DNA from 3 places in the Allobosea vaviloviae genome. Region 1 is predicted to be linked to each of the others. Evidence: riboswitches for the same ligand, from Rfam matches in the RefSeq annotation. Region 1 holds a riboswitch; each other region holds the start of a gene.
What was found. A riboswitch is a leader RNA that binds a small molecule or an ion and turns the genes downstream of it on or off. The one in region 1 is predicted to bind thiamine pyrophosphate.
Positions count from the first base shown of each region.

Region 1 (9,828 bases):
GCGTCGGGGTCGGCCGCCTTGATGCCGCGCGCGACGGCGAGCGCCAGCGCGTCGTCGTCATTGCAGATGTTGCCGAGCGCGCCATGCGTCTTCACATGGGTCATCGGATAGCCGGTCAATGCCGCGACCGCTTTGAACGCGCCGACCTGATAGGCGACGAGGTTCTCGACCTCCCGCTCGGTCAGGCCCGGCAGGCGGCGCCGGCCGAAGCCGATCAGATCGGCAAAGCCAGGATGGGCGCCGATCGCGACATGCTTGCCGCGCGCGAGCTCGGCGGTCTTTCGCATGATCTCGGGGTCGCCGGCATGAAAACCGCATGCGACATTGGCCGTGGTGACGATGTCGAACATCGCCGCATCGTCTCCCATGGTCCAGGGACCGAAGCTTTCGCCGACATCCGCGTTGAGATCGATGTTCATCCGAGATCCTGAATCACTGAAAACGCCCCTTAGAGCACGCGCCGGTGCGGCTCTTGGGACCGCAAGGCCAATGGCCGTGGGCCGCAAGGCGGCTGGCCTGGGCAAGTCTTAGTGGAGCGTGGGCCTGGCTGCCAGCCTGTCGCGCCGTTCCGCCGAGGACTCGATCCCGATGTTGCGAGTGTCGCGGGCTGGCGCATGCCGGACGCGCAGTTCGGCTCCGAAAAACTGCCCTTGCTGCAGCACCTCGCTCGCACGGTGGAGCGCGGCAAGTTCGACATGATCCTGCTCAGGCACTCATGCCCCGCGAATTGAGGCCGGGAATCTTAGGATTTATTCAACTTTGAAGGCAGATGCTCCTTGGGAGGCTTCGACAAGAGCCAAAATTATGTGAGCTGGGTTGAACCCGGCTCTGAGCCGAGTGTGTCCTATGTCCAGAAGCACAAATCATGTTGCTGAGGCAGCGCGGCTTCCCGAAGATCATGGTACGATGAATGCCCAGCTGGTGGCGGCGCTCTACGCCACGCCCGGGCCTATTCTTATCGGTTCGATCACGGTTACATTGGTCATGCTGGGAGCGGGCCTGCTCGCCGGCCATGATCCCGTATTCTATGGCCTGGCCGTCCTGATGGCTTGCCTCGGATTGTTCCGGTTCGCTTCCCACAGACTGTATGAGCGGGCGCATGCCGTAGCTGGCGCACCCTTCGACGCGGCCCGTTTCGAGCGGCTTGCGATGATTGGGGCCTGGGGAACGGCCGCGCTCATTGCCGGATTCAGCTGCTACGCCCTGTGGCGCTATCCGAGCCAGCCGGTCGCCGTTCTGGCGATCGCGCAGTCGATCGGCTATCTGGCGGGGATATCGGGGCGCAACACCTCGCGCCCCCTGATCACGAAGATCCAGGTCCTGATCTCCGGCGCGCCCTTCACCTGCGCATTGGCTGCGACCTTGGAGCCGGCCTATGTCCTGATCGCGCTAACGGTCGCGCTGACGACGATTTTGACCTTCTCCAGCACGCAGATCATTCACGAGATGTTCGTGTCCCGCCATCGCACGATGGAGGAGCTCGAGATCCTGGCCAATCGCGACACGCTGACGAATCTGGACAACCGGCGCTCAATTCTGCTCAAGATCGAGAACCAGCTGGCACGCAAACAGGAGATGGCGCTCCTGTCGGTCGATGTCGATGATTTCAAGAGCATCAACGACACCTATGGGCACGATGTCGGGGATGCATTGCTTCTCTCGATCAGCGAGACCCTGGCGTCTTGCCTTGGCCCTGGCGATATCGCCGCGCGGATGGGCGGTGACGAGTTCATGGTCGCCACGTCGCGCGGGAGCGCTGAGGCGGTCGAGCTCGCGCGCCGCATCCTGACGCGGATCGGCTCCCAGAGGCGGATCAAGGGACGCAGCATCGCCGCGACCGTCAGCGTCGGCGTCGTCGTTGCCGAGGCTGGCCTGGCTGTCGAACAGGCCCTCAAGCGTGCCGACATCGCGCTCTACAAGGCCAAGTCGGATGGCCGGAACCATTTGGTCGTCTATACGCCGGAGCTGAGCGTCGAGCACGATGAACACCTGGCCTTCGAGGTCGATCTGCGGGATGCGATGCGCGCCGGGCAATTCCAGCTCGTCTACCAGCCGATCTACAACCCGCGCTCCGGCAGCGTCACGCTGGTCGAGGCTCTGCTGCGCTGGGATCATCCGCAGCGCGGAGTGGTCAGCCCCGCGACCTTCGTTCCCGTGGCCGAGCGCACCGGGTTGATCAAGGTCTTGGGCACCTGGGCGATCGAAACCGCAGTGCGCGCCGCCCTGGCCTGGCCGCGCAATGTCGGCGTCAGCGTCAACGTCTCCGCGCGGCAGTTCGAGAGCGATCACGACCTCGTCGCGATCGTCGCCGCCATCCTGCGCAAGACGGGCCTGCCGCCGCGTCGCCTGACGCTCGAGATCACGGAATCGACGCTCATCGAGGATGCGCCGCACATCATCGAGAGCCTGAAGAAGCTGCGAGCCATGGGCGTCAGGATCGCGCTCGACGATTTCGGGACCGGCTACTCGTCCTTGAGCTATCTGGCCAAATTGCCGATCGATATCATCAAGATCGACAAGACCTTCAGCCATGAGATCGATTCGTCGGTCAAGGTGAACGCGCTGATGACCGCGATCACCGACCTGGCTCATAAGCTTGGGCTGTCGATCATCGTCGAAGGCATCGAAACGGCGGCGCAGCTTGCCGTGATGCGCCGTTTCAGCTTGCATGGGATACAGGGATTCATCCTCGCGAAACCGATGTCCGACGAGGCTTTGCTCGCCATCATCAAGGATCGCGTGGCCTCCGACAGGATGAGCCTTGTCGGGGACCTCACGGCGCCCGCTGCGGTTGCCGTGAGGAAGCGGCCAGAAGTTGCTTGAGCGCGTCCCCGCGGTAATAGAGCCGGAACGGGAGCGAGGCGCCATGCAGAGGCCGAATTATCCAAGCGGCAAGGACCTGCTTGGCGCCGATTCCGTGTCGCGCGACGATCTCGATGATATCTTCGCGCGTGCCGAGCGCTTCCTGGCGGAAGAGGATGAAGAGGACTCGCCTGGCGACCAGCCGGCCCGGCTTCATCTCATAAGGCGGCGGCCAAAGGTGATCGCGACCCTGTTCGACCAGCGCAGCACGCGGACGCGGCTGGGCTTTCAGGCCGCAGCCTTGCGCCTGGGTCACCAATCGCTCGACGTCTACGATACCGATCGCAGCCGGATGGGCAGCGCGACAGGGGAAACGCTCGACGATCATATCCGCACCGTGGAGGCTTATAGCGACCTGATCGTGGTGCGCTCGCATACCGAGAGCCTGCCATATCAGATCGGGCGGTTGAGCTATCTGCCGGTCGTCAATGCCGGCAACGGCGCTGACGAGCACCCGACCCAGGCGTTGATCGATCTCTTCGCCATCCGCAAATTGCGCGGGGACGTCAAAGACCTGTCGATTGCCTTGTCGAGCGATACGCGTGCGCGCTTTGCCCTGTCCTTCGTGAAAATGCTGCGCCTCTCCCCGCCTCGGCGCTTCACGCTCTGCTCCCTGCCGGACGTGCCGATCAATCCGCCGATGCGCGAAGCGATCGCGCTGCTGGCGAGCCTGGGCTGCAAGGTCTCCTTCGTTCATGACGTCAGGGACACCCTGGAGCATGACGTCCTGATCATTCAGATGCAGGATATGAGCCGCTTCGCGCATGCGTCCCTGGGCAGCGAGGCGATCGACAAGGAAATCGAGACGGAACCCTTCACGCTGACCGCCAAGAAGATCCTCGATGCGAAATCCGACACCCTGATCCTGAACCCTCTCCCGCGTTTCGCCGAGCTCGACGTGTCATGCGACGCGCTGCCGAATGCGGGTTATTTTCGACAGGTCAAATTGTCCTTGCCGGTGAGGATGGCCATCCTGGAGCGAATGCTTCTGGGTATTCCATGGACCGGTTGACGCGCCGTTTCCTGGCATTCTCGGTTTGGATGCTGGCCTATTTCCTGGCCTATATCGCGGTGGCGATAGCCATTCGCTATCTGTCGCATTCCTTTCGCATCGTCGAGATCGCGGCGATCCGCTCCGCCGGCTCGCTCATCCTTGCCGGATTCTTCGTCTTCAGAAGCAAGGCGGTCTTGCACCAACTGGCCGGCATGCAGTTCGGCTATCATGTCCAGCGCAGCTTGATTCACCTGATCGGGTCGTTGGCGTTGATCTGGAGCCTGGCCAATCTTCCCCTGGGCTTCATCGCGACGATCGAGTTCTCGGGGCCTCTCTTCGCGGCGATGCTGGGCCTCGTGGTCGCAGGATTGATCCCGGGACCCGTCGCCTGCCTGGGATTGTCGCTCATCGCCGTTGGAAGCGCCTATCTGCTGTTCTCGCAGGGCGTGTCGCATGATCCGCGCCTGCTGATTCCGGTCGGTGCAGTTGCCCTGCTGACGATCACGAATTTGATGCTGGCCCGGCTGGCCGAGAGCAAGAGCGTGGTCCTGATCGTGTTCGTCATGCATGCCGTGCAGCTTCCGGTTTATCTGTGCGCGCTCCTGATTGGCCTCGACGTGGGGGGAACCGCTCAGCCGCGCGACGTCCACCTCGAGGACGTGCTCGGAGTTTCGCTGGCGGTTGCTGTGCTGATGCTTGCCGGCTTTGTCACGCAGACGGCGCTGGCGAACGCATCGCGTTATGGCTCCGCGCTGCAACTCTGCGCCGCCGACACGCTGCGCGTACCGTTCCTGACGCTCATCGGTTATTTCGTCTTCAAGGAGATGCTGAGCGAGAGCATCGTCCTGCCCGGATTGCTCGTCGTGGCGGGAGCGATCATCACCAGCCTGCCGCAAACGCGCGCTCGAAGCCGGCAAGGCTGAGCTCACGCCGCCGGCAAGCTCGCGATAGTGAGCTGTTGCCATGTCACATTCTTGACATGGCCGCGCCGCCGCCGTCATGGTGCGCTCGTTCCCAGGGGGGCCTCGCTAGGAGGCTGAGATTCCGCCGGCTCGAACCCGTTTCGAGCAACGCGGTGACCCTCCGAACCTGATCCGGCTCATACCGGCGTAGGGATGCGGGACATAGGGCGGCAAGCCGCTCCTTTTCCATGCTCGCGCCATTGGCCGGACAGCGGGTCGCAGACCGGAAACGTGCCGGCTTGCGCCTTGATGTCTCGGAAGGTGTGCATGGACGTGACGGAAACGCAGATCATTGCGGCCCTGCTGGAGTTCTTCGACAGGCAGGACACGACGGACGAGGATTTCGACCGGCTGGCGCTGCTTATCTTCGCCTACCAGTTCGAGAACAATCAGCCCTATCGCCGCTTCGCCGCGGCGCGAGGCAGGACGCCGCTTGCCGTCCGGGGCTGGCGCGACATCCCCGCCGTCCCGATCGATGCCTTCAAGGATCTGACGCTGAGCTGCCGCCCCACGGAGGAGATCGAGCACGTCTTCATGACGAGCGGCACGACCCGTGGCGGGCAGCGGGGCCGCAGCTATCACCCGACGCTGGCCGTCTATGACCGCTCGATGATCCTGAATTTCCGGCAGCGCTTCATGCAAGGGCTGGAGCGGATCCGCATGGGTATTCTGTTTCCCGACGAGCAGGCGATGCCGAATTCGTCGCTGGCGCATTACCTCGCTTTGGCGCGGCGCGAATGCGGGACGCCCGACAGCGAAGGCTTCATCGACGAGGCAGGCCTCGCCACGGCGCGCCTGCTCGCGGCGCTGGAGCGCGCTGAGGCGAGGGACGAGCCTTACGCGTTGCTGGGTGCCAGCTTCAGCTTCGTGCACCTGCTCGACGAATTGCAGCGGCGGGGTCGGCACTTTGCGCTGCCGCCGGGTAGCCGCATCCTCGACACTGGCGGCTTCAAGGGGCAGTCGCGCGAACTGGCGGCGGACGAGTTCTACGACGCTCTGTCGGCTGCGCTCGGCGTGCCCCGGGATCGCTGCATCAACATGTACGGCATGACCGAACTCGGCACCCAGTTCTATGATTGGGGCAATGAGACCTGTCCGCCGGTGAAATCGGGCCCGCACTGGATCCGCAGCCGGGTGGTGAACCCGCTGACGGGCCAGGATGTGCCCGCAGGCGAGACCGGCGTGCTGGTCCATCACGATCTCGCCCATTTCAACTCGGTCTCGGCGATCCTGACCGAGGATGCCGGCGTCGTCGTCCCCGGAGGTTTCCGTCTGCTGGGGCGCGTCGATGGCGCCGATTCCAAGGGCTGCTCCGTGGCGGTCGAGGAATTCCTGAAAGCGGCCCGTGGCTGAGGTCATGACCGAGTTCGCGGGGCATCTACCTGGCTTGTCGGCCGGCGAGGTGGAGTGGAAGACGCTTCATTTCAGCGCTTGGGGCGAGGCCGCGGAGATCCGCGTACCCGTGCTGAGCGAAGCGCAAGGCACTGCGCTGGCGGGGCGCGTGCGCGACAATGCCCGCGCCTATCTCAAGACCCTGCGCATCGCCGAGATCACCGCGATCATCGACCAGGCGATCGCGCGATTGCTCGATCGGAACGATCCCTGGCGGCAAAAGGCCGAAAGACTGCTGCCGATCGTGACTGGCTATGATCCCGAGATGGTCCGGCTCGGCCTGACCGGCTATCTGAAGACCTTCCGGCAGCCGCAGCTCAAGCGCTTCCTGGCCGAGGATTTCGCCGATCCGCAGATCCTCGACGATTTCCAGACCAGGCCGAAGGGCGGCTTTGCCAAGGCGTTCGGGCCGGACCTGCTGCTGCATGTCTGGGCCGGCAATGTTCCGGGCCTGCCGCTCTGGAGCTTGATATCCGGCCTGCTGGTCAAGGCCGGAAGCATCGGCAAGGTCGCCACCGCCGAGCCGCTGCTGGCGGGCTGGTTTGCTCGCATCCTGGCCGAGATCGATCCGCGCCTGGGCGAATGCCTCGCCGTGGTCTGGTGGAAGGGCGGCGACGAGGCAGGCGAGCGCGTCTGGCTGGCGCAGGCCGACGCCATCGTCGCCTATGGCGGCAATGATGCGCTGAAGGCAATCCGGGACCGCGCTCCCGTCACTGCCCGTTACCTGCCGCATGGCCACAAGTTCGGCTTCGGCATGGTCGCGCGCGCGGCGTTGGATACGCGCAAGGCCGGCGCGCTCGCCCGTCAGGCCGCCTATGACGTGATGCGCTACGATCAGCAGGGCTGCTATTCCCCGCAGATGCTTTTCGTCGAGCGCGGCGGGCGCGTCTCGCCGCGCGAGTTCTCCGCCTATGTTGCCCATGAACTGGCGAGTTTCGCCCGCAAGCATCCGCGCCGCGCGCTCTCGATCGAGGAGGCTGCCGGCGTCGCGTCCTGGCGCGGCGCGCAGGAGCTTCGTAGCCTTGGCGGCGACTGCGACCTTCTGGGCGATCCCGCCGACGACTGGAGCATCGTCCATGTCGAGGACGCGCAGGCGCTGGCCCCCAGCGGCCTGAACCGGACGCTCTCCATCGTCGCCGTCGACAGGCTCGACGATGTCGTCAGCCTGATCGCCCCCTTCCGGTCCTTCCTCCAAAGCGTCGGGATCGCGGCGGAACCCGATGATCTGTTCCGGCTCGCCGGTCTGCTCGGGCAGGTCGGCGTGACGCGCATCTGCGCGCTGGGCTCGATGACCGCGCCCGAGGCCGGCTGGCACAATGACGGGCGCTTCAACCTGCTCGACCTCGTCACCATGACCGAGATCGAGCATGCGGCGGAAGCCGCCGCCGACGGGTTCGCGCCTTATGTCGATTGAGCCGCACAGCGAAGGCTTCGTCGCCATCGACAAGGCAAGCTATGGCTATGGCGACTGGCCCGCTATCGTCGATCAGGTCGACTGGACGATCCCGCGCGGCGCGATCCATTGCCTGGTCGGGCGCAGCGGCTGCGGCAAGACGACCCTGCTGAAGCTCGCTGCCGGCCTGCTGCTGCCCGATGAGGGGATCGTCAGGATCGATGGCGCCGCCCTGCGCGAGCCGGGGCCGCAGATCGGCTTCGTTTTCCAGGCTCCGACCCTGCTGGACTGGGCGAGCGTAATCGACAATGTGCTCTTGCCGATCTCGCTGAAGCGCCGCCCGCGCGCGACGGACCGGGAGGCGGCGCTCGATCTGCTGAAACTGGTTTCGCTGGACGGCTATGCGCAGCGCTACCCGAGCGAATTGTCGGGCGGGCAGCAAAGCCGCGTCGCGGTTGCGCGCGCGCTGGTCACCCAGCCGGCGGTGCTGCTGCTCGACGAGCCTTTCGCCGCGTTGGACGCGCTGACCCGCGAGGAATTGCAGGACGACCTCCTGAGGCTCTGCGCCCTGCACGGAACGACAGTACTGTTCGTGACCCATGACATCACCGAGGCCGTCTATCTGGCCGACCGCGTCGCGGTGATGGCGGCGGGGCGCTTGCACCATCAGATCACCGTGGAATTGCCCCGGCCGCGCCATCGCGAATTGCGCTACGGCCAGGCCTTCAATGCGCTCTGCCGCGAGTTGCGGCAGGCGATGGATCTGGCGCCATGATCGCGCGCCTGTCCTCTGCCTTGTTGCTGCTGGCCCTGCTCGCCGGCTGGGAGCTCTATTGCCGGTTTGCCGGCGTGCCGGCGCTGATCGTGCCGCCGCCCTCGGTCGTGCTGGCGACGCTGTGGAGCGAGATCGCCAGCGGGCGCCTGCTGCCGCATCTGCGGATCACGGCGACCGAGATGGCGCTGGGCCTCGCCTTGGGCTGCGCGGTCGGGCTTGTGGCCGGGGTCGTGCTGGCGGAGGTCGGCTTCCTGCGCCGCCTGCTGCATCCCTATATCGTTGCCAGCCAGGTCGTTCCCAAGCTCGCGCTCGGCCCGCTCTTCATCATCTGGTTCGGTTTCGGCATGACCTCGACGGTCGTGATCACCGCCCTGATCTGCTTCTTCCCGCTGATGGAGAACACCATGACCGGCCTGAGCCAGGTCGATCCGGCGCGGCGGGAACTCTTCCGCATGCTGGGTGCGACGCGTCTCCAGACCTTGCTGCGGCTGAAGCTGCCGAGCGCCTTGCCGGTGATCATGGCGGGCGTCCGCGTCGCTGTCGTGCTGGCGCTGGTCGGCGCGGTCGTCGGCGAGTTCATCGGGGGCAGGGCTGGGCTCGGCGCCTCCATCATCGCCGCCCAGAGCGTGATGGATTCAAGCCTGATGTTCGCGCTCTTCATCGTGATCACGCTCATGGGCATGCTGTTCTACCAGGCCGCGATCTGGCTCGAGAGCCTGCTGCTTCGCCATCATCTGAAAGGATAGTCCATGTTCAGCCCATCACGTCGCAGCACTGCCCTGGCGCTGGCTTTCACAGCCATGCTGGGCTGTGCCAGCCGGGCGCAAACCCTGGACACGGTCACCGTCGCCGGCTGGAGCCAGCCGATCAGCGAGATCACCAATCTGCTCGCCGAGCCCGACAAGGGCTTCTTCAAGGCGAAGGGGATCGCGCTGGACTATGTGCCGGGCACGGGCGGCGGCTCCGCCATCCAGACCATGCTGACCGGCAAGGCCGACATCGCCTTCACCGATCCGGCCTCGCTCTATCTCGCCCTCGACAAGGGCGAGAAGCTGGTGGCGATCTACAACATCTATCCGCAGAACGTCTTCAACGTGGTCGCTCCCAAGAGCGCCGGCATCAAAAGGCCCGCGGATCTGAAGGGCAAGCGCATCGGCGTCTACAGCCTGTCGAGCGGCACGCGCCAGAACCTGCAGGTGCTGCTGCAGCAGGTCGGCCTGACCGAGAACGACGTGACCATCGAGGTCACGGGCCTGCTGAACTTCGCGCCGCTGATCCAGGGGCAGGTCGACGCCACCGCCGCGACGGATACGGGTCTCTTGGTCGGCCGGATGAAGGGTTTGCCCGAGGTCGACGTCATCGAGGTCAAGGACCATCTCAACCTGCCCAGCGATATCTTCGTGGTGACGCAGGCGACCTATGAGGCGAAGAAGCCGCTGCTGAAGCGCTT
Region 1 is NZ_CP017147.1:3,818,776-3,828,603, forward strand. Features, by position in the region: gene BHK69_RS17610 (LamB/YcsF family protein) at 1-419, opposite strand, end outside; gene BHK69_RS17615 (putative bifunctional diguanylate cyclase/phosphodiesterase) at 907-2,823, shown strand; gene BHK69_RS17620 (aspartate/ornithine carbamoyltransferase family protein) at 2,867-3,874, shown strand; gene BHK69_RS17625 (DMT family transporter) at 3,766-4,779, shown strand; TPP riboswitch at 4,863-4,992, shown strand; gene BHK69_RS17630 (LuxE/PaaK family acyltransferase) at 5,086-6,171, shown strand; gene BHK69_RS17635 (acyl-CoA reductase) at 6,176-7,624, shown strand; gene BHK69_RS17640 (ABC transporter ATP-binding protein) at 7,614-8,378, shown strand; gene BHK69_RS17645 (ABC transporter permease) at 8,375-9,124, shown strand; gene BHK69_RS17650 (ABC transporter substrate-binding protein) at 9,128-9,828, shown strand, end outside.

Region 2 (9,828 bases), 1.3 Mb from region 1:
ACGTCAACATCCGCTTCCCGCGCAGGATCATCGCCGATTGGGAGCTGATGATCGGCGGCGTCCGCCGTACCATCGACGGCATGCTGCGCTGAGCATTCCTAGGCACGCCGCAAGCCGGTCTCGAGGTGCGCTCCGGTGAGTCGGCTGGCGCGGCTTTCGAGAACCGGAGCGGAGCGGACTTTTCGTCCGTGAGCACCGGAAGCGCAGGAAGCCGCGTCAGACGGCCTCCGGAGTAGCGCTTCGAGGCCGGCGGCTCAGTCCTCGAGGTCGACGTCGAGGATTGCCATGGTGAAGTTGAACGAGCGGTCGCCGTCCTCGTCATCGACATGGATGATGCCGATGAACTCGTCGGCCAGATAAACCTCGGCCGAATCGTTCTTCTTCATGCGCGCCCGCACGCTGATCGCATGATTGGCGAAGGTGCGGCGCAGGTAGCCTTCAAGCTTGGCGAGTTCTGTCTTGTCCACGGTATCGGTCCTTATCGGTTGTCGGGACGGATGCCATGGCGGGGCCGGAAGGGCAAGCCGGAAGGCGGTCGAGCCGCCAATCGACGGCTCCCGTGCTCGTCATCGCGAGTGCCACCCACCCATTCCCGCATGGCGGTAGCCGCCTGGCGCGCCTGCGCGCGCCGGCGCGATCTGCAATAGTGAGCGCTCCCTTCGCTCATGATGGATCGCCCCATGACGCCGTGGCTGCCTGCCGCCCTCGCCTATGTCTCCAGCTGGCTCGAGTTTCAGCTCCGCCATCACGACCAGCCGGGATGCTCCGTCGCGATCGCGAGCGGGCGGGAGATCGTTCTGGAAGCCGCCTTCGGCAAGGCCGACATCGCGACCGGCGAGGCGCTGACGCCGCGCCACGGCTTCCGCATCGCCTCGCATTCGAAGAGCTTCACCTCGGCCGGCATCCTGCGCCTGGTCGAAGCCGGGCGGCTGCGCCTCGACGACAAGGCCGGCAGCTTCGTGCCCCGCCTCCATCCCGAGGTCGCGGCCGTGACGCTGGCGCAGCTCCTCTCCAACAGCGCCGGCCTGACGCGCGACGGCCCCGACAACGGCCAGTTCTTCGACCGTAAGCCCTATTGCGACAAGGGCGAACTTCTCGCCGACCTGGCATTGCCGCCCATCCTGCCCGCCTCGCAGCGGCTCAAATACTCCAATCACGGCTTCGGCCTGCTTGGCCTGGTGATCGAGGCGGTGACGGGCGAGCCCTATGCCGACTGGATCGCCAGGGAGGTCGTAGCGGCAGTCGGGCTTGCTGAAACCATGCCCGATATCGGCCTCTGGACTGGCCCGATGGCTCGGGGCCACAGCCCGAAATGGCCGCTCGGACATCGCGTCGTCGTCCCCGGCGACAACCCTTGCCAGGCGATGATGTCGGCAGCCGGCTTCGTCGCCACGGCCGCCGATGTCGCGCGCTATTTCGCGCAGCTCTCGCCCAAGGCCGAGCGCAGCATCCTCTCGCCCCTCAATCGCCGCGAGATGAGCCGCCGGCTCTGGGCCGATGAGGAAAGCAGCCTCGGCCGCCATTACGGACTCGGCACCATCTCCGGTGGCGAAGGCGACTGGGCCTGGTTCGGCCATTCCGGCGGCTTCCAGGGCTTCATCACCCGCACAGCCGTCCTGCCGGAGCAGGATCTGACGATCTCGGTGCTGACCAACGCCATCGACGGCCTCGCCCATCCCTGGCTCGACGGCATCGTCCAGATCCTCAAGCGCTTCCAGGAGCTGGGCGCGCCCTCGGCCGCAACCAAGGATTGGGCCGGCCGCTGGTGGACGATCTGGAACCCCGGCGACCTCGTGCCCTTCGCCGACAAGGTGCTGGTTGCCAACCCGACCCTGTTCAGCCCTCTCCTTGATGCCGGAGAGATCGCGATCGAAGCGCCCGATCGCGGCCGCTTCGTCAAGGCCTCCTCCTTCAACAGCCCCGGCGAAACGGCACGGCTGGTGCGCGACGATGCCGGCCGCATCGAGTCGGTCTGGCTCGGCGGCGCGCATGTCGTCTCGGAGGCAGCGCTGAAGGCGGAGATGCTTGCGCGCTATCAGAGCGGCAAAGCCTAGCGCTTTTGCCACCCTGGACGAGCGTGGCGCTAGCGCGGTCACGAACCGACGAGCCCGAGCTGCGGGCTCGAGGCCTCGGCGCGGCCGCGGCGCGGAATGCGCCCGGCCCCGCGCGCATCCCAACCGGCCTCGACGGCGTGGCGCATGGCGCGCGCCATGCGGACCGGATCCTTCGCCTTGGCGATCGCGGTGTTGAGCAGCACCGCGCTCGCGCCGCACTCCATCGCGATGGCGGCATCCGACGCCGTGCCCAGCCCGGCATCGACGATCACGGGAACGGCCGAGCGCGCGCAGATCAATTCGAGATTGGCAGGGTTGGCGACGCCCATGCCGGAGCCGATCAGCGAGCCCATCGGCATCACGGCAGCGGCTCCGAGATCGGCCAGGCGCGCGCAGACCACCGGATCGTCATTGCAATAGGGCAGCACGACGAAGCCCATCTCGACGAGCTGGCGCGTCGCCTCCAGCAGCTCCCCGACATCAGGATAGAGCGTCTCGCGATCGCCGATGACTTCGAGCTTGATCCAGTTGGTTCCAAGCGCCTCACGGGCGAGCTCCGCCGTCAGGACAGCGTCGCGCGCCGTCTCGCAGCCGGCTGTGTTGGGCAGGAAGCGATAGCTGGATAAGAGCTGCGCCGTGTCGGAGCCATGGCCCGCCAGCGAGATCCGGCGCAGCGACAGGGTCACGATCTCCGCGCCGCTGGCGGCAACGGCATCCACCATGATGCGCTGGTTGGGATAGCCGGCCGTTCCGATCAGCAGGCGGGAGCCGAGTTGCGTTCCGGCCAGGATGAAGGGCTGTTCCGCGACACTCATCTCAACCTCCTTGAAAAGCGCGAATGATTTCGACGCGGTCGCCGGACGCCAGAGGCGAGACCTGCCATTGCGACTGCTTCACCACCATCCCGTTCAGCGCGATGGCGAAGCCCTGGGGGCCCGGCAGATCAAGCTCGGCCGTGCGCTCCTGCCATAGCGCCAGCAGATCCTCGGCCGCGCTGTCGTGATCGCGTCCATTGACGATGAGCTTCATGCCACTGCCTCCTGTGCTGAAAAGCGCTCCGGTCCGAAGGATGCGGCTGGCCCCTTGATGCCTCCCTCGGTGATGAGCTGCGTGATCGCCTCCGCGGTGACAGGGGCCAGCAGATAGCCGTTGCGATGATGTCCCGTGGCGAGGAGCAGGCCTGGAATCCGGGTCGCGCCGAGGATCGGCGCGTCGTCCGCGCTGGTGGGGCGGAAGCCCGACCAGATCGCGGCGATCGGCAGGTCCTCGATGCCGGGCAGGATGCGCCGCGCGCCTTCGAGCAGCGCGTAGACGCCGCCGGCCGTCACGGCATCGTCGAAGCCGCACTCCTCCATGGTCGCGCCGACAATCAGCGTCCCGTCGCTCTTGGGGGCGAGATGGACCTGGTCGGTCCAGACCATGCGCGAAAGGAGCGGCCGGTCCGGCGGGCATGCCAGCGCCAGCGACTGCCCCTTGAGCGGCCGCAACGGCAGGGAAAGCCCCGTTATCTCGGTCCAGGCCCCGCCTGCAGCCACGATGATCGTAGCCTTCACCGGCCCTTGCTTCGTCGTGACGCCCACGGCGCGCCCGGCTTGCAGCCAGGGCGTTGCCGCCGAGCCTTCGAGCAGGATGCCGCCGCGTTCGATGAAGGCCTGCCGCAGGGCGGCGATCACCTTGGCCGGGTCGACTTGGTGATCTCCAGGACAATGGATGCCGGCCACGACGGAGGGCCGCAGGCCGGGCTCAAAGCCTCGGCAGGCAGCCCCGTCCAGCCACTCCGTCACAAGCCCGGCCTGCCGCTGCATCTCCTGGCGAAAGCGCAGCCGCGCCACCTCGTCGCGCGTCGTGGCGACAAGCAGGATGCCATCCCTGCGATAGTCGATATCGAGCCCGCCATCGGCCGATAATTCGGCGGCAAAGCCGGGCCAGAGGCGCTGGCTCTCCAGGGCGAGCGCGACATGCTCCTCGCCGCCGGGCTCGAATTCGGCAGCCGCCGCCAGCATCCCGGTGGCGGCGAGGCTCGCGCCTTGGCCGACCGTGCCGCGCTCGAAGAGCGCGACCCGCAGGCCGGCGCGCAGCAATCGCCAGCCGGTCATCAGGCCGATCACGCCGCCGCCGATGATGGCGACATCCGTCGAGGCCGGCGGCGCCGGAGCATCGGGCGGGCCGGCCTGCTGGCGGCGCAAACTGGTGTCGGGCGGGCCTCTCATCGCAAACTCCTCGCCGCAACGGGGGGCGAGGATATCTGCAGCCTTGCGGGCCGCCGGCTTCATGCCGGGAAATCCATCCCTCCGCCGGTATGAACCGGATCAGGTTCGAAGGATTTCCGCGCGCTTATCCGGGTTGCCCCGGTCTGCCAGCGGTGTCTCAGCCCCTTGCCGGGGATCTCCCTGGAATGACGACGACTGTGAAAGCTCGGTGGCCGATGGTCAAGCCTGCCTGGATGCAGGCAGCGCCAGCCCTCACCGCATGAAATGCAGCTCACGGAAGCGCCCGCGGAACGCCGTCACATCTTTAGCCACGACCTCCGCCGGCCGCGAACCGCTGAGGCCTTCAGCGATATAGCCTGCGAGTTCGGGCATATCGGCGGGCGTCATGCCGAAGCGCACGATCTCGGGCGTGCCGAGCCTGAGCCCGTTGACGTCGCCCGCCACCTCCGGCAGGGGCAGGCCGATGCCGCAGCTCAGGATGTTGATGGCACGCAGCGTCTTGGCGGCCGCCTGGCCGCCGCCATAGCTGTGAGCCTCGATCGCGAATTGATGCGAGGTCGTCAGGCCGCGATCGCGCGCGAAGACCGGCACCTGCCGCTCGACCAGCGCCTCGCCCAGCGCCTTGGCCGTCTCAGCCATCATCTGCGCGTAAGCACGGCCATGCGCCTTCCAGTCGAGCAAGGTGATCGCCAGCGAGGCCGATTTCGCCGCATCGAAATTCGCGGTCAGACCGGGATAGGCGACAGCGTCGAGCCGCTTGGCGATCTCGGCGTCATTGGTGACGATCAGACCCGAAGGCGGCCCGCCCAGGCTCTTATAGGTGCTCATCGTCATCAGATGAGCGCCCTCCTCCAGCGGCTGCTGCCAGCCATGGCCGGCGATCATGCCCGACATATGCGCCGCGTCGAACAGCACGATCGCGCCGATTTCGTCGGCAATCGCGCGGATCTCGCGGATCGGATGGGCGAAGAGGTTGAGGCTGCCGCCGATCGAGATCAGCTTGGGCTTCAATCGCAAGGCATCCTCACGCAGGCGCGCAAGGTCGACGGTGTAGTTCACCGGGTCGACTGGGGCGGGATGGGTAACGATGCCGTAAAGCCCTGCGGCGCCGGCGCCGTGATGCGTGACATGGCCGCCGATCGCGCCCGGCGGCGCGATGATGCAGTCGCCGGGCTTGGCCGCGACCATGAACGCATAGAGATTGGCAATGGCGCCCGAGGGCACGCGGATCTCGGCATATTTCGCGCCAAAGACCTCGGCGGCGAGTTCGGCGGCGATGATCTCGATCTTTTCGATCGCCTCCAGCCCCATCTCGTATTTGTCGCCGGGATAGCCGAGCGAGGGCCGGGCGCCGAGCCCCGCCGCAAGCACGGCCTCGGCCTTGGGGTTCATCACATTGGTCGCGGGGTTGAGGTTGATGCAGTCGCGCTCATGGATGTTGCGGTTCTCGACCGTCAGCGCCGCGATCCGCGCCTCGACCGCGTCGAGCGACTGGCCGGCCGTCTCGGCGGCGATGCCGAGCACGTAATCCTCGCTCGCTTGCGGAACCCAGTCGCGCCTGCCCAGAGCCGTCATCGATCGATCCTCCTCGCGATAATTCCGCATGATGCGAAGGATATGACCGGTTTGCGCGGCGCGGCGCAAACGAGTAATCCTCGCTCGCAGGCAGAGAAAATCTCAGCCTAAGAGAGGACCCGTCATGCCCGTTAAGCCGCCGCGCCCGCGCCTGCCCTCCCTCAACGCCTTGCGGGCCTTCGAGGCGGCGGCGCGCTGCGAGAGCTTCGTCAAGGCAGCCGAAGAGCTCGGCGTCACGGCCGGCGCGGTGACGCAGCAGATCCGGCAGTTGGAGGCATGGCTCGGCTTCCCGCTGTTTCGCCGCCTCGCCCAGCGGGTGGAACTTACGGAGGGCGCGCGCAACGCCCTGCCCAAGCTGACGCGCGGCTTCGATACGCTGGGACAAGCCGTGCAGGACTTACGCGCAGGGCAGGACTTGAACGCCGGGCATGAAGGCCGCGCACTGACCATCGCCGCCCTGCCCTGCATCGCCCAGCTCTGGCTCTCGCCGCGCCTGGCCGCGCTGCAGGCGGCGTTTCCCGGACTGCAGATCTCGGTCTCCGCGATGGAGCAACCGCCGGATCCACGCCGCGAGCCGCATGATCTGGCGCTGTTTTATCTCGGCCCCGAGGCGCGCCCCGTCGATGCGCTGACGTTGGGTCCGGACGCGATCCTGCCGGTCTGCGCGCCGGCACTGGCGCGCACGCTCACAAGCGTCAATGATCTGGCGCGCGCGACCTTGCTGCATGACGCTGTCTGGCGGGATGATTGGCGGCGCTGGCTCGCCTTCACGGGGTGCATCGGGACGATCGACCCGGCCCGCGGCCCTTCCTTCTCGCTCTACAGCCTGGCGCTCGACGCCGCGCTCTCGGGCTCCGGTGTGCTGATGGGCCGGATGAGCCTGATTGCGCCGCATCTGCGCGACGGCAGGCTTGCCGCCCCCTTCATGGACGCGATGCCGACCGGAGACGCGCTGACGCTCGTCCTGAACTCACAAGCAAGCGCGCATGCCAGCCGGCGCGAGATCGCGCGCAGCCTGCTCGATCACGTCGCATTCGGACGGCTTGGTCCGAATGCGAAAAACGTGATCGATCCTAAAAGCTGAGCGCATTGCTCTTGCGAAAAACCGGTACCCACTTTTTCGCGCAATGCTCTCGAAATGCAGGCGCAATCAGCTCAGATCGCGCTGCCGCAATCCCCGGCCAGGATCTGATCCATCGAGCGCGACGGCTCGGCGCAGCCGGCCTCGCCGACGACCTTGGCCGGCACGCCGGCGACGGTCTTGTTGCGCGGCACGGCCTGCAGCACGACCGAGCCTGCTGCGACGCGGGCGCATTGGCCGATCTCGATATTGCCGAGGATCTTGGCGCCGGCGCCGATCAGCACACCCTTGCGGATCTTGGGGTGGCGGTCGCCGCCCTGCTTGCCGGTTCCGCCCAGCGTCACGTCCTGCAGCATCGAGACATCGTCCTCGATCACCGTGGTCTCGCCGACGACGAGGCCGGTGGCATGGTCGAGGAAGATGCCCTTGCCGATCACCGCGGCCGGGTTGATATCGGTCTGGAACACTTCCGATGAGCGGCTCTGCAGATAAAGCGCGAAATCGCGCCGCCCCTGCCGGTGCAGCCAATGAGCCAGCCTATGGGCCTGCAAGGCGTGGAAGCCCTTGAAGAACAGCACCGGCTCCAGCACCCGGTAGCAGGCCGGGTCGCGGTCCATCACCGCGAGCGCATCGGCCCGTATGCCCTGACTGATCTCCGGATCGGCAATAAGCGCCTCCTCGAAAGCCTGCGCGATCAGATCGGCTGGAACAGCCACATGCCCGAGGCGCATCGCGACGCGGTGGCTGACCGCCGCCTCGAAGCTCGGCTGGTTCAGCACGGAGGCCGTGATCAGACTGGCAAGCGACGGCTCGCTGGCGACCGCAGCTTCAGCCTCGCGCCGCAACCTGGCCCAGACGGGATCGACACGGTCGAGCCCGGTAGCGGGATCGCGTGCTTCTATGACGGAGCGCCCAGACGGCATGATCATTCTCCGATGGAGACGTAAGACGAATTCAAACTCTAGCACATTGCGGTGGCGAACCGCCAAACGCGAAAGCGCGGAAGTGTCAGATCGGCCCCGCACCCGCTTGAATCAAGACCGCAGCCGCCGGGCGCAAAACCCTGAAGGGACTCCGCTTTCCCGCCCGCCGGCCCGCCCGTTCAGACCCGCGCCAGGAAATCCAGCACCGCCTGTTTGTGGCTCTTGTCGCCGACGGCGAGATTGTGGTCGCGGCCTTCGATGTCGAACGCTTCGGCATTCGGGATCAACGCCGCAAGCTCCGGCCCGGAACCCGCGACATCGTCCTTCGTGCCGACGCTGACCAGGGTCGGCACCGCGATCTGCCCGACTTGTGCAGCGGTCAAGGTCTGGCGCGAGCCCCTGATGCAGGCGGCGAGCGCCCTGAGATCGCTCTTGGTCGCATCGGCAAAGGCGCGGAACATCCGCTGCATCGGGTCGGTCAGGACATCGAGCGAGGGCGCCTCCATGGCATCCGCAATGCCGAGCGGCAGGCCGACGCCCTCGACCAGATGGATGCCGAGCCCGCCGAGCAGCAGCGCCCGCAGGCGATCTGGATGCGCCAGCGCCAGATGCGCCGAGATCCGCGCGCCCATCGAATAGCCCATCACCGCGGCCTGCGAGATATCGAGATGGTCCATCAGGCAGCGCACATCCTCGGCCATGATCTGCGAGGAATAGGCGGCCGGCTCATAGAGCTTCTCGCTCTGGCCATGGCCGCGATTGTCGAGCGCGACGACACGGTATCCGGCATGGGTCAGCGTTTTCGTCCATTGGGTGTTGACCCAGTTGACCATATGGCTGGAGCCGAAGCCGTGGACGAGCATGACCGTCTCGCCGCGCGCAACCTCGCTTGTCGGCGCGAGGTCGATATAGGCGAGATTGACTCCGTCGGATGAGAAACTCTGCATGATCGCGATCGCTTGGGCCGTTGGCGTTGCCTTCTCCCTGCCATGCAGCCGCTGCTTTGGGTAGCGGCCCTGACGCCGCTTGCCTATGAAGATGGATATGAGCACTGCCGATATCAGCCCGACACAGACCGTCGCCCGACCGCGTTTCGCGTTCATCGATCTGGCGCGCGGCATCGCCCTACTGGCGATGTTCGTCTTCCACTTCACCTACGACCTCGCCTTTTTCGAGCTGATCGACGTCGACACCCCGGTCGAGCCGGGCTGGCACTGGTTCGCCCGCTCGATCGCCGCGAGCTTCCTGACGCTGGTCGGCGTCAGCCTGGTACTCGCGACCCGCAACGGGCTGAATCGCCAAGTCTATCTGAACCGTCACGCCTATCTCAAGCGCCTCGCCATGGTCGCGGGCGCGGCCGCGCTGGTGACGGTCGGCACCTGGTTCGCCATGCCCGACAGCTTCATCTTCTTCGGCATCCTGCATCAGGTCGCGCTGGCGAGCGTCATCGCCCTGCCCTTCCTATGGCTGCCGACGCTTGCCGTCGCGCTGGCCGCGCTCTTCGTCTTCGCCGTGCCGTATCTCGCCCATCCCGTCCTCGACCAGTCATGGCTGCTCTGGCTCGGACTGGCCCAGAAGATTCCACCCTCCGCCGATTTCGTGCCTGTTTTCCCCTGGTTCGGCTGGGTTCTGACCGGGATAGTGCTGGCGCGGCTGGCGCTGCCGCGTCTCGCGCACTCGCGCCTCGCCGGCTGGCAGCCGCGCGCCTTGCCCGCGCGGGTCGTGGCCTGGGGCGGCCGCAACAGCCTGCTGGTCTATCTCGTGCACCAGCCGCTCTTCATCGGGGCACTCATGCTGGCGATGCAGTTTGTGATCGCGCGACCCTTGGACGAAAAGCCCTTCATGCAGTCCTGCGAGCGTAGCTGCATGCAAGGAGCGCACGACGCCAGCGCCTGCCGGGCGCGCTGCGGCTGCACGGTCGACGCCATCAAGCGCGAAGATCTCTGGCGAAAAGTGCTCGAGAATGCGCTCAGCCCGGAGGAGCG
Region 2 is NZ_CP017147.1:5,119,746-5,129,573, forward strand. Features, by position in the region: gene BHK69_RS23535 (hypothetical protein) at 1-92, shown strand, start outside; gene BHK69_RS23540 (DUF3126 family protein) at 255-467, opposite strand; gene BHK69_RS23545 (serine hydrolase domain-containing protein) at 681-2,054, shown strand; gene BHK69_RS23550 (thiazole synthase) at 2,093-2,869, opposite strand; gene thiS (sulfur carrier protein ThiS) at 2,871-3,083, opposite strand; gene thiO (glycine oxidase ThiO) at 3,080-4,264, opposite strand; TPP riboswitch at 4,324-4,455, opposite strand; gene glyA (serine hydroxymethyltransferase) at 4,517-5,839, opposite strand; gene BHK69_RS23570 (LysR substrate-binding domain-containing protein) at 5,964-6,923, shown strand; gene cysE (serine O-acetyltransferase) at 6,995-7,843, opposite strand; gene BHK69_RS23580 (alpha/beta fold hydrolase) at 8,023-8,790, opposite strand; gene BHK69_RS23585 (acetyltransferase domain-containing protein) at 8,888-9,828, shown strand, end outside.
Region 2: another riboswitch for thiamine pyrophosphate. It lies ahead of thiO (glycine oxidase ThiO); the one in region 1 lies ahead of BHK69_RS17630 (LuxE/PaaK family acyltransferase).

Region 3 (9,828 bases), 2.0 Mb from region 1:
CGCTCGCGGCAGAGCGCTGTCGCGAGGAGCGGCCGCTGCTGCGCGAGGTCGGCGCGGCCCGCCTCAGCGCCTGTCATTTCGCGCCTTTCGCCCCTGTCTGAAGGAGCCTGCCATGACCGATCTGCCTCTCGAACCCTGGCAATGGCCTGAAGAGACCTGGCGCGCCAAGGTCGACCGCGTCCGCGCCGGACGCAATCTGAAGCCGAAGACCTGGCCCAACGGCGCACGCTGCGCGGTGGCGCTGTCATTCGACGTCGATCATGAGACCAACGAACTGCGCGATGGCGGCAAGTCGGTCGGCCGGCTCTCCTGGGGCCAGTACGGCAATCGCGTCGGCATGCCGCGCATCCTGAGCCTGCTGGCGAAGGAAGGCATTCAGGCAAGCTTCTTCGTGCCGGCGGTGACCGCGCTGCTTTACCCGGACGAACAGCGCCGCGTCATCGCGGAGGGCCATGAGATCGGCCTTCACGGCTGGATCCACGAGGTCAATACCGCCGTGCCCCCGGCCAATGAGCGCGAATTGCATCTGCGCTCGGCCGACACATTGGAACAGGTCACCGGCGTCAGGCCGGTCGGGATGCGCACGCCGTCCTGGGATTTCTCCGAAGTGACGCTGGCGATCGAGCGCGAACTCGGCCTGCTCTACGATTCATCGCTCTTCGCCGATGACGACCCTTACGAATTGATCGAGAAGGGCGAGGCCACCGGCATGGTCGAGCTGCCGGTCGAGTGGATTCGCGACGACGCGGTCTATTTCAACATGAACCGCTTCCAGGCCTTGCGGCCCTATACGGCGCCGGAGACCGTGTTCGACATCTTCCGCCGCGAATTCGACGGCGCCTATGAGGATGGCGGGCTGTTCCTGCTGACCATGCACCCGCATATCATCACCTATCGCTCGCGCATCTGGATCCTCGAGAAGCTGATCGCGCACGCCAAGGCGAAGGGCGATGTCTGGTTCGCCAGCCATGCCGAGATCGCGCGCTATGTGAAGGCCCAGGCCGGGCTCTGAATCGCGCCGTCCCGCCCGGCAAGACCGGGCGGGACGGAACTCTGCCCGATTTCGGCCGTTTTCGCTTCATCGGGGGTTCAGCGCGCAAACGCGTTGATGCCCGTCTCTGAAACGGAAATGGATTTCATGACGCGCACCAAGAACTGGCTCCTGATTGGAACCATGCTGCCTGCGATCACCTTGTCGCAGGGCGGCTTCGCCGCTCCCTCCGCTCAGAATGTCCTGCTGCTGGCGCAAGCGCCCGCCCCCGCTCCCAGCGAGGACGAACCCGGCCGGCCAGGCCGGCCCCGGCCGCCAGGACAGCAGCCGGGAGGCGAGCGCCCGCCCGCGGCCCGCCCCGCACCAGGCGCGCCACCGGCGATACAGCGCCCTGCTGCTCCGCCAGCCCCGAACGCCGCGCCAGCGACTCCGGCTGCGCCCCGTCCCGCTCCGGCTCCGCCGACCGCCGCGCCAGAACCCCGGCCCCAGCCCCGGGCCGAGCCGCCGGCGGCACGTCCGGTTCCGCCCGCGCCCGCTCCGCGCGCCGAGCCGCCCCGCGAGCCATCGATGCCGCGCCCCGTCCCGCCGATCATGGCTCCCGCCCCGGGCGAACCCGGCCGCCCGCCAGCGGCGCGGCCGCAACCCCTGCCCGGCCAGCCGCCAGCCGCACGGCCGACGCCCGCGCCTGCCCCTCTCGCGCCGCCGCCTCCGGCCGGCCGCACGCCGGGTGCCCCGCCCGCCGCTCAGCCTGCACCGGCCCCGAACGCCGCGCCGGCAGCGCCCCGCCCTGCTCCGGTTCCGCCGGCAGTAGCGCCCTCGACGCCGGGAACGCCCACGCCCACGGCTCCGGCCGTCCCGCGCCCGCCACAGCCGCCGGGCCAGCCGCAAGCCGCTCCGCCGGCAGCGGCTCCGGGCCAGGCGCCAGCAACCCGTCCGACGCCCGTGCCGCCGCCCGCGGCCGCACCGCAGACGCTTCCGCCAGCGACCGCTCCGACGGCTCCTGCTCCGAGCGGGCGCAGTCCGGGAACGCCCCTGCCGCCACCTGCCGCCCAGCCGCAGCCGGGGCAGACCCAGCCTGGACAGACTCAGCCCGGACAGACTCTTGCGCCTCCGCCAGCTGCAGCCCCTACGGCTCCCGCTCCAGGCGGGCGCGGCCCGGGAACTCCCCCGCCGCCTTCCGCCCAGCCCCAGCCCGGACAAACTCTTGCGCCTCCGCCAGCAGGCCAGCCCCCCGCTGGTGCTCCCGGCCAACCGCCAGCGCCTGACCGGCAAGGCCGGCGTGGCGGCATCGGGCTTGGCGGCGCAGCCGCGATCGGCCTTGGCGCCGGCGTGATTGGCGGCATCATGGCGACGCAGGGCGCGGAGCGTTTCGACGATGTCCGCAGCCGGCGCGAGGAACGTCGTGACGGCGACGTCACGATCATCCGCGAGCCCGGCCGCACGATCATTCGCGACGACGACCGTGTCATCATCCGCCGCGACGAGACGCAAGCCTTCCGCGATCTCGGTTTCCAGGGCCGAACCGAGCGCCTGGGCGACGAGAACCGCAACGTCTTCGAGCGGCCCGACGGCACGCGCATCGTCACGATCACCGACCAGGATGGCCGCCTGATCCGCCGCACGCGGCTCGACCGCAACGGCCAGGAGTACGTGATCATCGACAACACCCGCCGCGACCGGCCCAATGACCGCTTCTCGGACGAGATCGTCGTGCTGCCGCCGCCACCGCTGCCGATGCCGCGCGAGCGCTATATCGTCGATGCTGAGCGGGCCGATGAGCGTTTGATCTACGAGACGATCATGGCCCCGCCGATCGCGGCGATCCCGCGCCGCTACACGCTCGACGAGGTGCGCTATTCGCCCGATCTGCGGGCGCGGATGCGCAGCGTCGACATCGATACGGTGACCTTCGAGACGGGCTCCTGGACCATCGTGCCGGACCAGGCGCAACGGCTCGCCACCATCGCCCAGTCGATCCGGCAGGGGCTGCAGAGCTCGCCCAACGAGGTCTTCCTGGTCGAGGGGCATACCGACGCCGTCGGCGCCGACATCGACAATCTGTCCTTGTCGGACCGTCGCGCTCAATCGGTCGCAGAAATCCTGACCCGCGACTTCGGCGTGCCGGCTGAGAACCTGACGACCCAGGGCTATGGCGAGCAATATCTCAAGGTCGCGACGCAGGAGCCCTCGCGCGAAAACCGGCGCGTGACGCTGCGGCGGATCACGCCGCTGCTGGCCGGGCAGAGCGGGCGCTGAAGACGATGCCGGCGCGGCGGCTCGCTGCCGCGCCGGTTCGCTTTCGCCGCATCGCTTTCATGAAGCGGCAAGGTCTGTGGTCTAGCTCTTCTGGTCTAGCGCTAGAGCAATTTTCGATCCGACAGGATCGTTCCATTGCACTCGCCCTTTGTTTTGATGCGCTTTCTTCACGCGAACCGGTGTCCACTTCGCTTGAAAGCGCTCTAATTGAGAGGAGACCGACCATGAGCGATTCATCGATTGCCATCGCGCAGAGCCTCGCCGCAAGCCAGGCTGCGGCCACGCGCCAGACGATCCAGACCGCGATGGTCAAGCAGCAGGCCGATGCCGATCAGGCCATGGCCGACCTGCTGCAGCAGGGTGCGGCCCAGGCGAAGGCCGCCCTCCCGGCCGGACAGGGCCAGACCGTCGACATCACCGCCTGAACTCCTACCTCCTGAGCTCCTGCCTCCTGAGCTCCTGCGTCATGGCGTAGAGCACGACGATCCGCGCCCACGCAGCGATACCGGCCGCCGGCATGCAGCCCGGTGAACGACACTCCGCGGGACGCGCAGCCGGCCGAGGCGGCATCGGGAGAGGCTCACTGGCGTTAAGTTTTATTAAGACTGCGATGTGAGGATTACGCCCGCGATGTGAAGCTCCGCTTCGAAGGAACGGCCATGAAGGCGAGTCGCATCAATGGTCACGCCGAGAGCCTGCCGCGCCTGCCATTCTGGACCGCTACATTCGTCACGATGGTCTGCATCGCCATTCTCGCCCTGAGCGGATGGCGCGAATGGGCCACCCGGGAAGCCGATCTGAAGAACGCCGAAATCGACATGGTCAATCTCGCGCGCTCGCTGACACAGCACGCGGAGGACACCATCGAACTCGCCGATGCAGTGCTTTTCGGTTTGGCCAGCAGACTGGAGGCAAACGGCACGGGTCCCGCCGCAATCGCGACAGTTCAGAATGTTCTCGACCTTCGCAAACCGACGCTAGGGCGAATCCGCGGCCTCTTCGTCTACGACGAAACGGGCCGCTGGCTGGCCACCACGGAGAAAGTCGACTTCTCTGGCCTCAACAACAGCGACCGCGCATATTTCCAGCATCATCGCGCTGTGGACGATCGCCGCATCCATCTGGGCCCGCCCGTTCAAAGCCGGGTCGGTGGTCAGTGGATCATCACGGTGTCCCGGCGCCTCGACCATCCCGATGGCGCTTTCGCCGGTGTGGTCCTGGCGACGATCGACGCCGGATATTTCTCGCAGTTCTATCGCCAGTTCGACCTCGGCCCCAACGGGGCAATTACGCTGCTCAGCGCCGACGGCATTCTGCTTGCGCGCAGCGTCGATAACGGCACCTATGTCGGACGAGACATGTCGGCGACACCTCTGATCAGGGACAGGATGTCCCGGCCCGCCGCCAGCGTCTATTATTTCAAATCACCGCTGGATGGGCTGCAACGTTTGAGTTCCTTCAGGTTCAGCGAGCGATATCCGCTGCTGGTGCTGGCGACGGAAGCCCAGGACGATGTTCTGGTGCGCTGGCGCCAGACCGCCATGGTCCGGACGGCCTTCGTGCTGGCTTTGACATTGGTGATTGGCGTCATCGGCCTGTATCTCGTGCGTCAGCTCTATGAGCGCCAGCGTATGGCGGCAGCGCTGATCGCCAAGGAGGCCGATTTCCGTCTGCTCGCGGAAGCATCCAGCGACATGGTCACCCGGATCGATTTCGACGAGCGGATTCTCTACGCTTCCCCCTCCTCCGCGAGCGTTCTGGGCTGGGACCCCACGCAACTGGTCGGAACGCCGGCCCTGGCCGGCGTCAACCCGGAGGACTTGCCCCGGGTCGCACAGGTGGTTGCTGCGTTGAAGCGCGGCGAGGTCGAGGAAGCCAGGATCATCTATCGCACGCGCCACCGGGAGAAGACCGAGATCTGGATCGAGACGACCTTGCGCGTGACAAGATCCGATAGCGGCACGATCAATGGCGTCGTGGCGATCTCGCGCGATATGACCGAGCACAAGGATCTCGAAGACAAACTCGCGGCGCTGGCGACCTTGGACGGGCTGACGGGGCTCGCCAATCGCCGATGTTTCGACGAGCGGCTGGAGCAGGAATGGGCGCGGGCCTCGCGAGAGGGCACCGCCCTTTCCGTGCTGATGATCGATATCGACCATTTCAAGAAGTTCAACGATCGTTACGGACATCCGGCTGGAGATGGCTGCCTGCGTGCTGTGGCCGCCGTGCTGGCCGCGCAAACACGACGCCCGGGCGACCTGGCCTCGCGCTATGGCGGGGAAGAGTTCGCACTCCTCTTGCCCGGTACGGATGCCGAAGGCTGCGAGGTGGTCGGCATGAGATTCTGCGATGCGCTTCGCGACATCCAGATTCCGCACGGGTCGAACCCTCCGTCCGGGCTCGTCACGGCGAGCCTTGGCGGCGCGACTGTCTGGCCGAACTCCAATGCAACGACAGACTGCGCCTCGTTGGTTGGAGCAGCGGATCGGGCGCTTTATTCCGCCAAGGACGGCGGGCGCGATCGCATGGTCATGTCGGGACGAGTGCTGCCCTGGCCGCGCGCCAGGAGCGCCTGACCCGCAACAGAGCGCATCACCGGAATGCGTCGCTTCCGAAGATAGCTCCGCGCGATCCGTCGCAGCCGTCGTCGCGCCGAAGCGCCGCCGCAATCAACGAGGCGCTGAACACATGGCAATGACGTCATGCGAGCCGGGCGCTGTTTGCCGGTTGCGCACCGACGTCATCGCGCCTAACTTCCCAGCCGTTCCGAGGGGTGCTCGCAAGAGCTGAGATGGCCGTAAAGGCCGAACCCATCGAACCTGATCCGGGTCATACCGGCGGAGGGACTGGAACGCGGCTTGCGCATAATCGCGGCCGCAGACAGCGCTAGACCGCTTCGACGCCGGATCTCCTGAACCTTGGACCAAGGAGGAGATCCCCATGAACGTTCACACCAAGACTGCCAAAAACAGCGTCAGGGCCGCGCCCAAGTTTGGTGCACCGACCGGCGTCACCACCGGCCCGATCATCGGCTCGCGCAAGATCTATGTCGCGCCACCGGAAGACCCGACCATGCGGGTGCCCTTCCGCGAGGTGCAGCTTTCGACCGACGCGGAACCACCGGTGCGCATCTACGACCCGTCAGGGCCCTTCACCGAGACCGACGCCAGGATCGATCTGAACCAGGGCCTGCCGCAGCCACGCCGCGCCTGGCTCGACGCGCGCGGTTTCGACAGCATTCCTGGCCGCGAAGTCACCGCCGCCGACAATGGCAACATCTCGCCCGAGAACCTGGTGCCCGCCTGCCCGGCTGAGCGCCCGGTGCTGACGGCCAAGCCCGGCCAGATGGCGACGCAGTACGAGTTCGCCAGGGCCGGCATCATCACGCCCGAGATGATCTATGTCGCGCATCGCGAGAATCTCGGCCGCGCCGCGATGCTGGAAGGCGCGAAAGAGCGCCATGCCGATGGCGAGAGCTTTGGCGCAAGCGTGCCGGAATTCGTCACACCCGAATTCGTGCGCAGCGAGATCGCGCGCGGGCGAGCGATCATTCCCGCCAACATCAACCACCCGGAACTCGAGCCGATGGCGATCGGCCGGAACTTCCTGGTCAAGATCAACGCCAATATCGGTAATTCCGCCGTCACCTCCGGTGCGGCCGAGGAGGTCGAGAAGCTGGTCTGGGCGATCCGCTGGGGCGCGGACACGGTCATGGACCTGTCGACCGGGCGCAACATCCACAACATCCGCTCCTGGATCCTGCGCAACTCGCCGGTCCCGATCGGCACCGTGCCGATCTACCAGGCGCTGGAGAAGGTCGGCGGCGATCCGGTCAAGCTCGACTGGGAGGTGTTCAAGGACACGCTGATCGAGCAAGCCGAGCAGGGCGTCGACTACTTCACCATCCATGCCGGCGTCAGGCTGCCCTATGTGCCGCTGACGGCTTCCAGGGTGACCGGCATCGTCTCGCGCGGCGGCTCGATCATGGCGCGCTGGTGCCTGGCGCATCACAAGGAAAGCTTCCTCTACGAGCGTTTCGACGAGATCTGCGAGATCATGCGGCGCTATGACGTCTCGTTCTCGCTCGGCGACGGATTGCGTCCAGGCTCGATCGCCGACGCCAATGACCGTGCCCAGTTCGCCGAGCTGGAGACGCTGGGCGAGCTCACCAAACTCGCCTGGGACAAGGGCTGCCAGGTGATGATCGAGGGCCCCGGCCATGTGCCGATGCACAAGATCAAGGAGAATATGGACAAGCAGTTGCGCGAATGCGGCGAGGCGCCCTTCTACACGCTGGGACCGCTGACGACCGACATCGCGCCGGGCTACGACCACATCACCTCGGGGATAGGCGCTGCGATGATCGGCTGGTTCGGCTGCGCCATGCTCTGCTATGTCACGCCCAAGGAGCATCTCGGCCTGCCCAACCGCGACGACGTCAAGACCGGCGTCATCGCCTACCGGATCGCGGCCCATGCCGCCGATCTCGCCAAGGGCCATCCGGCGGCCAGGCTCCGCGACGATGCGGTCAGCCGCGCACGCTTCGACTTCCGCTGGGAAGACCAGTTCAACCTGGCGCTCGACCCCGACACCGCCCGCGCCTATCACGACGAAACCTTGCCGAAGGACGCGCACAAGGTCGCGCATTTCTGTTCGATGTGCGGGCCAAAGTTCTGCTCGATGAAGATCACGCAGGATCTGCGCGCCGAGGTCCTCGCCATGGGCGAGAACGAGCGCATTGCACTTGACCAGGCGGCGGCACAGATCGAAACGGAAAGGCATGCGGGCATGGCCGCGAAATCCCAGGAATTTCTTTCGAAGGGCGGCAATCTCTACCTGCCGGCAGCGGAATGAGCATGACCACGGACATCACCCATCTCGATGCCGCCCGCGTCGCCGCCGTGCTGGCGCGCGTGGCGGCGCAGCGGCCGCGGGTGCAATGCCTGACCAACACGGTGGCGCAGAACATCACGGCCAACATGCTGCTCGCCTTCGGGGCGATTCCCTCGATGGCGATCCATGTCGACGAGGTTGCGGCGATGGCCGACGGCGCGGGCGCGATCCTGATCAATATCGGCACAATCAACGCCGAGAGCGAGCTCGCCATTCCCAAGCTTCTGGAGGTGGCGCGCGACCAGGCCAAGCCGCTGGTCTTCGACCCCGTCTTCGTCGAGCTCTCGCCCCTGCGCCAGCATGTGGCGCGCGAGGTGCTGCGCTTGCGCAACATCGTCGTGCGCGGCAACGCGACCGAGATGGCGGCGCTCGAAGACACGCTCCAAGCCGCGCGCGGACATGATCTGACGCTGGTCACGACCGGCAAGATCGACCGCATCGAAGGCCCGCGCGGCGCGTTCTCGGTCGCGCATGGCCATCCCCTGATGACGAAGGTCACCGGCGTCGGCTGTGCGGCCGGCGCCCTGATCGCGGCAGCTTGCGCGGTCGAGAGCAACCCGGCCCTGGCAGCGGCCGCCGCATTGACCGCCTACGGCATCGCCGGCGAGATCGCCGCCGAACGCAGCAATGGCCCCGGCAGCTTCGCTGTCGCGCTGATCGACGCGCTGGCGGGCATCGACGAGGCCACGCTGCGGGCGCGCATGTCCGCTTGAAGACGAAACATCGTCATTGCGCGCGTAGCGAAGCAATCCAGAGCATCGGCCCGAAAAGTGGGAACCGGTTTTCGGGACAAGCCGATGCAAGATCAAAGCCCTACAGCCTCGGACCGAATCCGATATTCGGTCTGAGGCTGTAGGGCCGTCGAGCGAGCCCTTCTGGATTGCTTCGCTACGCTCGCAATGACGGAGAGGGTAAACCAATGACGCTCGATATCCTGCTCTACGGTCTGGTCGATCCGCAGATCGCCAGAGGCCGTTCGCTCGCCGAGCTCGCCCGGGCGGCGGCCAAAGGCGGCGCGACGCTGATCCAGTACCGCGCCAAGGAGGCCTCGACGCGCGAGATGGTGCGGGAGGCCCGAGCGATCCATGCGGCACTCGCCGGCACCGGCGTGCCGCTCTTGATCAACGACCGCGTCGATGTCGCTTTGGCGGCCGGCGCGGAAGGCGTGCATCTGGGCGCCGACGATATGGAGCTTGCCGACGCCCGCCGCCTGCTCGGCGAGAACGCGATCATCGGCGCGACGCTGGGAGAAGCGGCGGAATTGCCCTACCTCGCCTCCGCGCGCATCGATTATGCCTGCGTCGGCCCGGTCTTCGCCACGCAGCACAAGGACGATGCCGACATCCCGCTCGGCCTCGACGGCTACGCTGCGCTGCGGCGGCAGGCAGCCGAAGCGCTGGGTTTACTCCCGGTCGGAGCGATCGCCGGCATCAATGCGAGCAATGCCGCCTCGGTGATGGCCGCCGGTGCGGACGGGGTCGCCGTGATCGGCGCGATGTTCGGGGCCGACGATGTCGAGGGCGCGACGCGGGCATTGCGGGCCGCAATGGGAGTGAGCCCGCCTCGCTGACCACATACGCCCGTCACCCCGGATCTAAGCCGCTACACGGCTCGTCCGGGATGACGCAGGGATGAAAATTCCGTCGAGACTTACTGCGTCGGCGTGAGCGGCAGCGGGACCGGCT
Region 3 is NZ_CP017147.1:1,781,469-1,791,296, reverse strand. Features, by position in the region: gene BHK69_RS08345 (ABC transporter ATP-binding protein) at 1-101, shown strand, start outside; gene BHK69_RS08340 (polysaccharide deacetylase family protein) at 113-1,012, shown strand; gene BHK69_RS33390 (hypothetical protein) at 2,196-2,324, shown strand; gene BHK69_RS33070 (OmpA family protein) at 2,336-3,247, shown strand; gene BHK69_RS08330 (hypothetical protein) at 3,472-3,672, shown strand; gene BHK69_RS08325 (sensor domain-containing diguanylate cyclase) at 3,907-5,826, shown strand; TPP riboswitch at 6,010-6,114, shown strand; gene thiC (phosphomethylpyrimidine synthase ThiC) at 6,191-8,104, shown strand; gene BHK69_RS08315 (hydroxyethylthiazole kinase) at 8,107-8,856, shown strand; gene thiE (thiamine phosphate synthase) at 9,063-9,713, shown strand; gene BHK69_RS08305 (DUF1311 domain-containing protein) at 9,794-9,828, opposite strand, start outside.
Region 3: another riboswitch for thiamine pyrophosphate. It lies ahead of thiC (phosphomethylpyrimidine synthase ThiC); the one in region 1 lies ahead of BHK69_RS17630 (LuxE/PaaK family acyltransferase).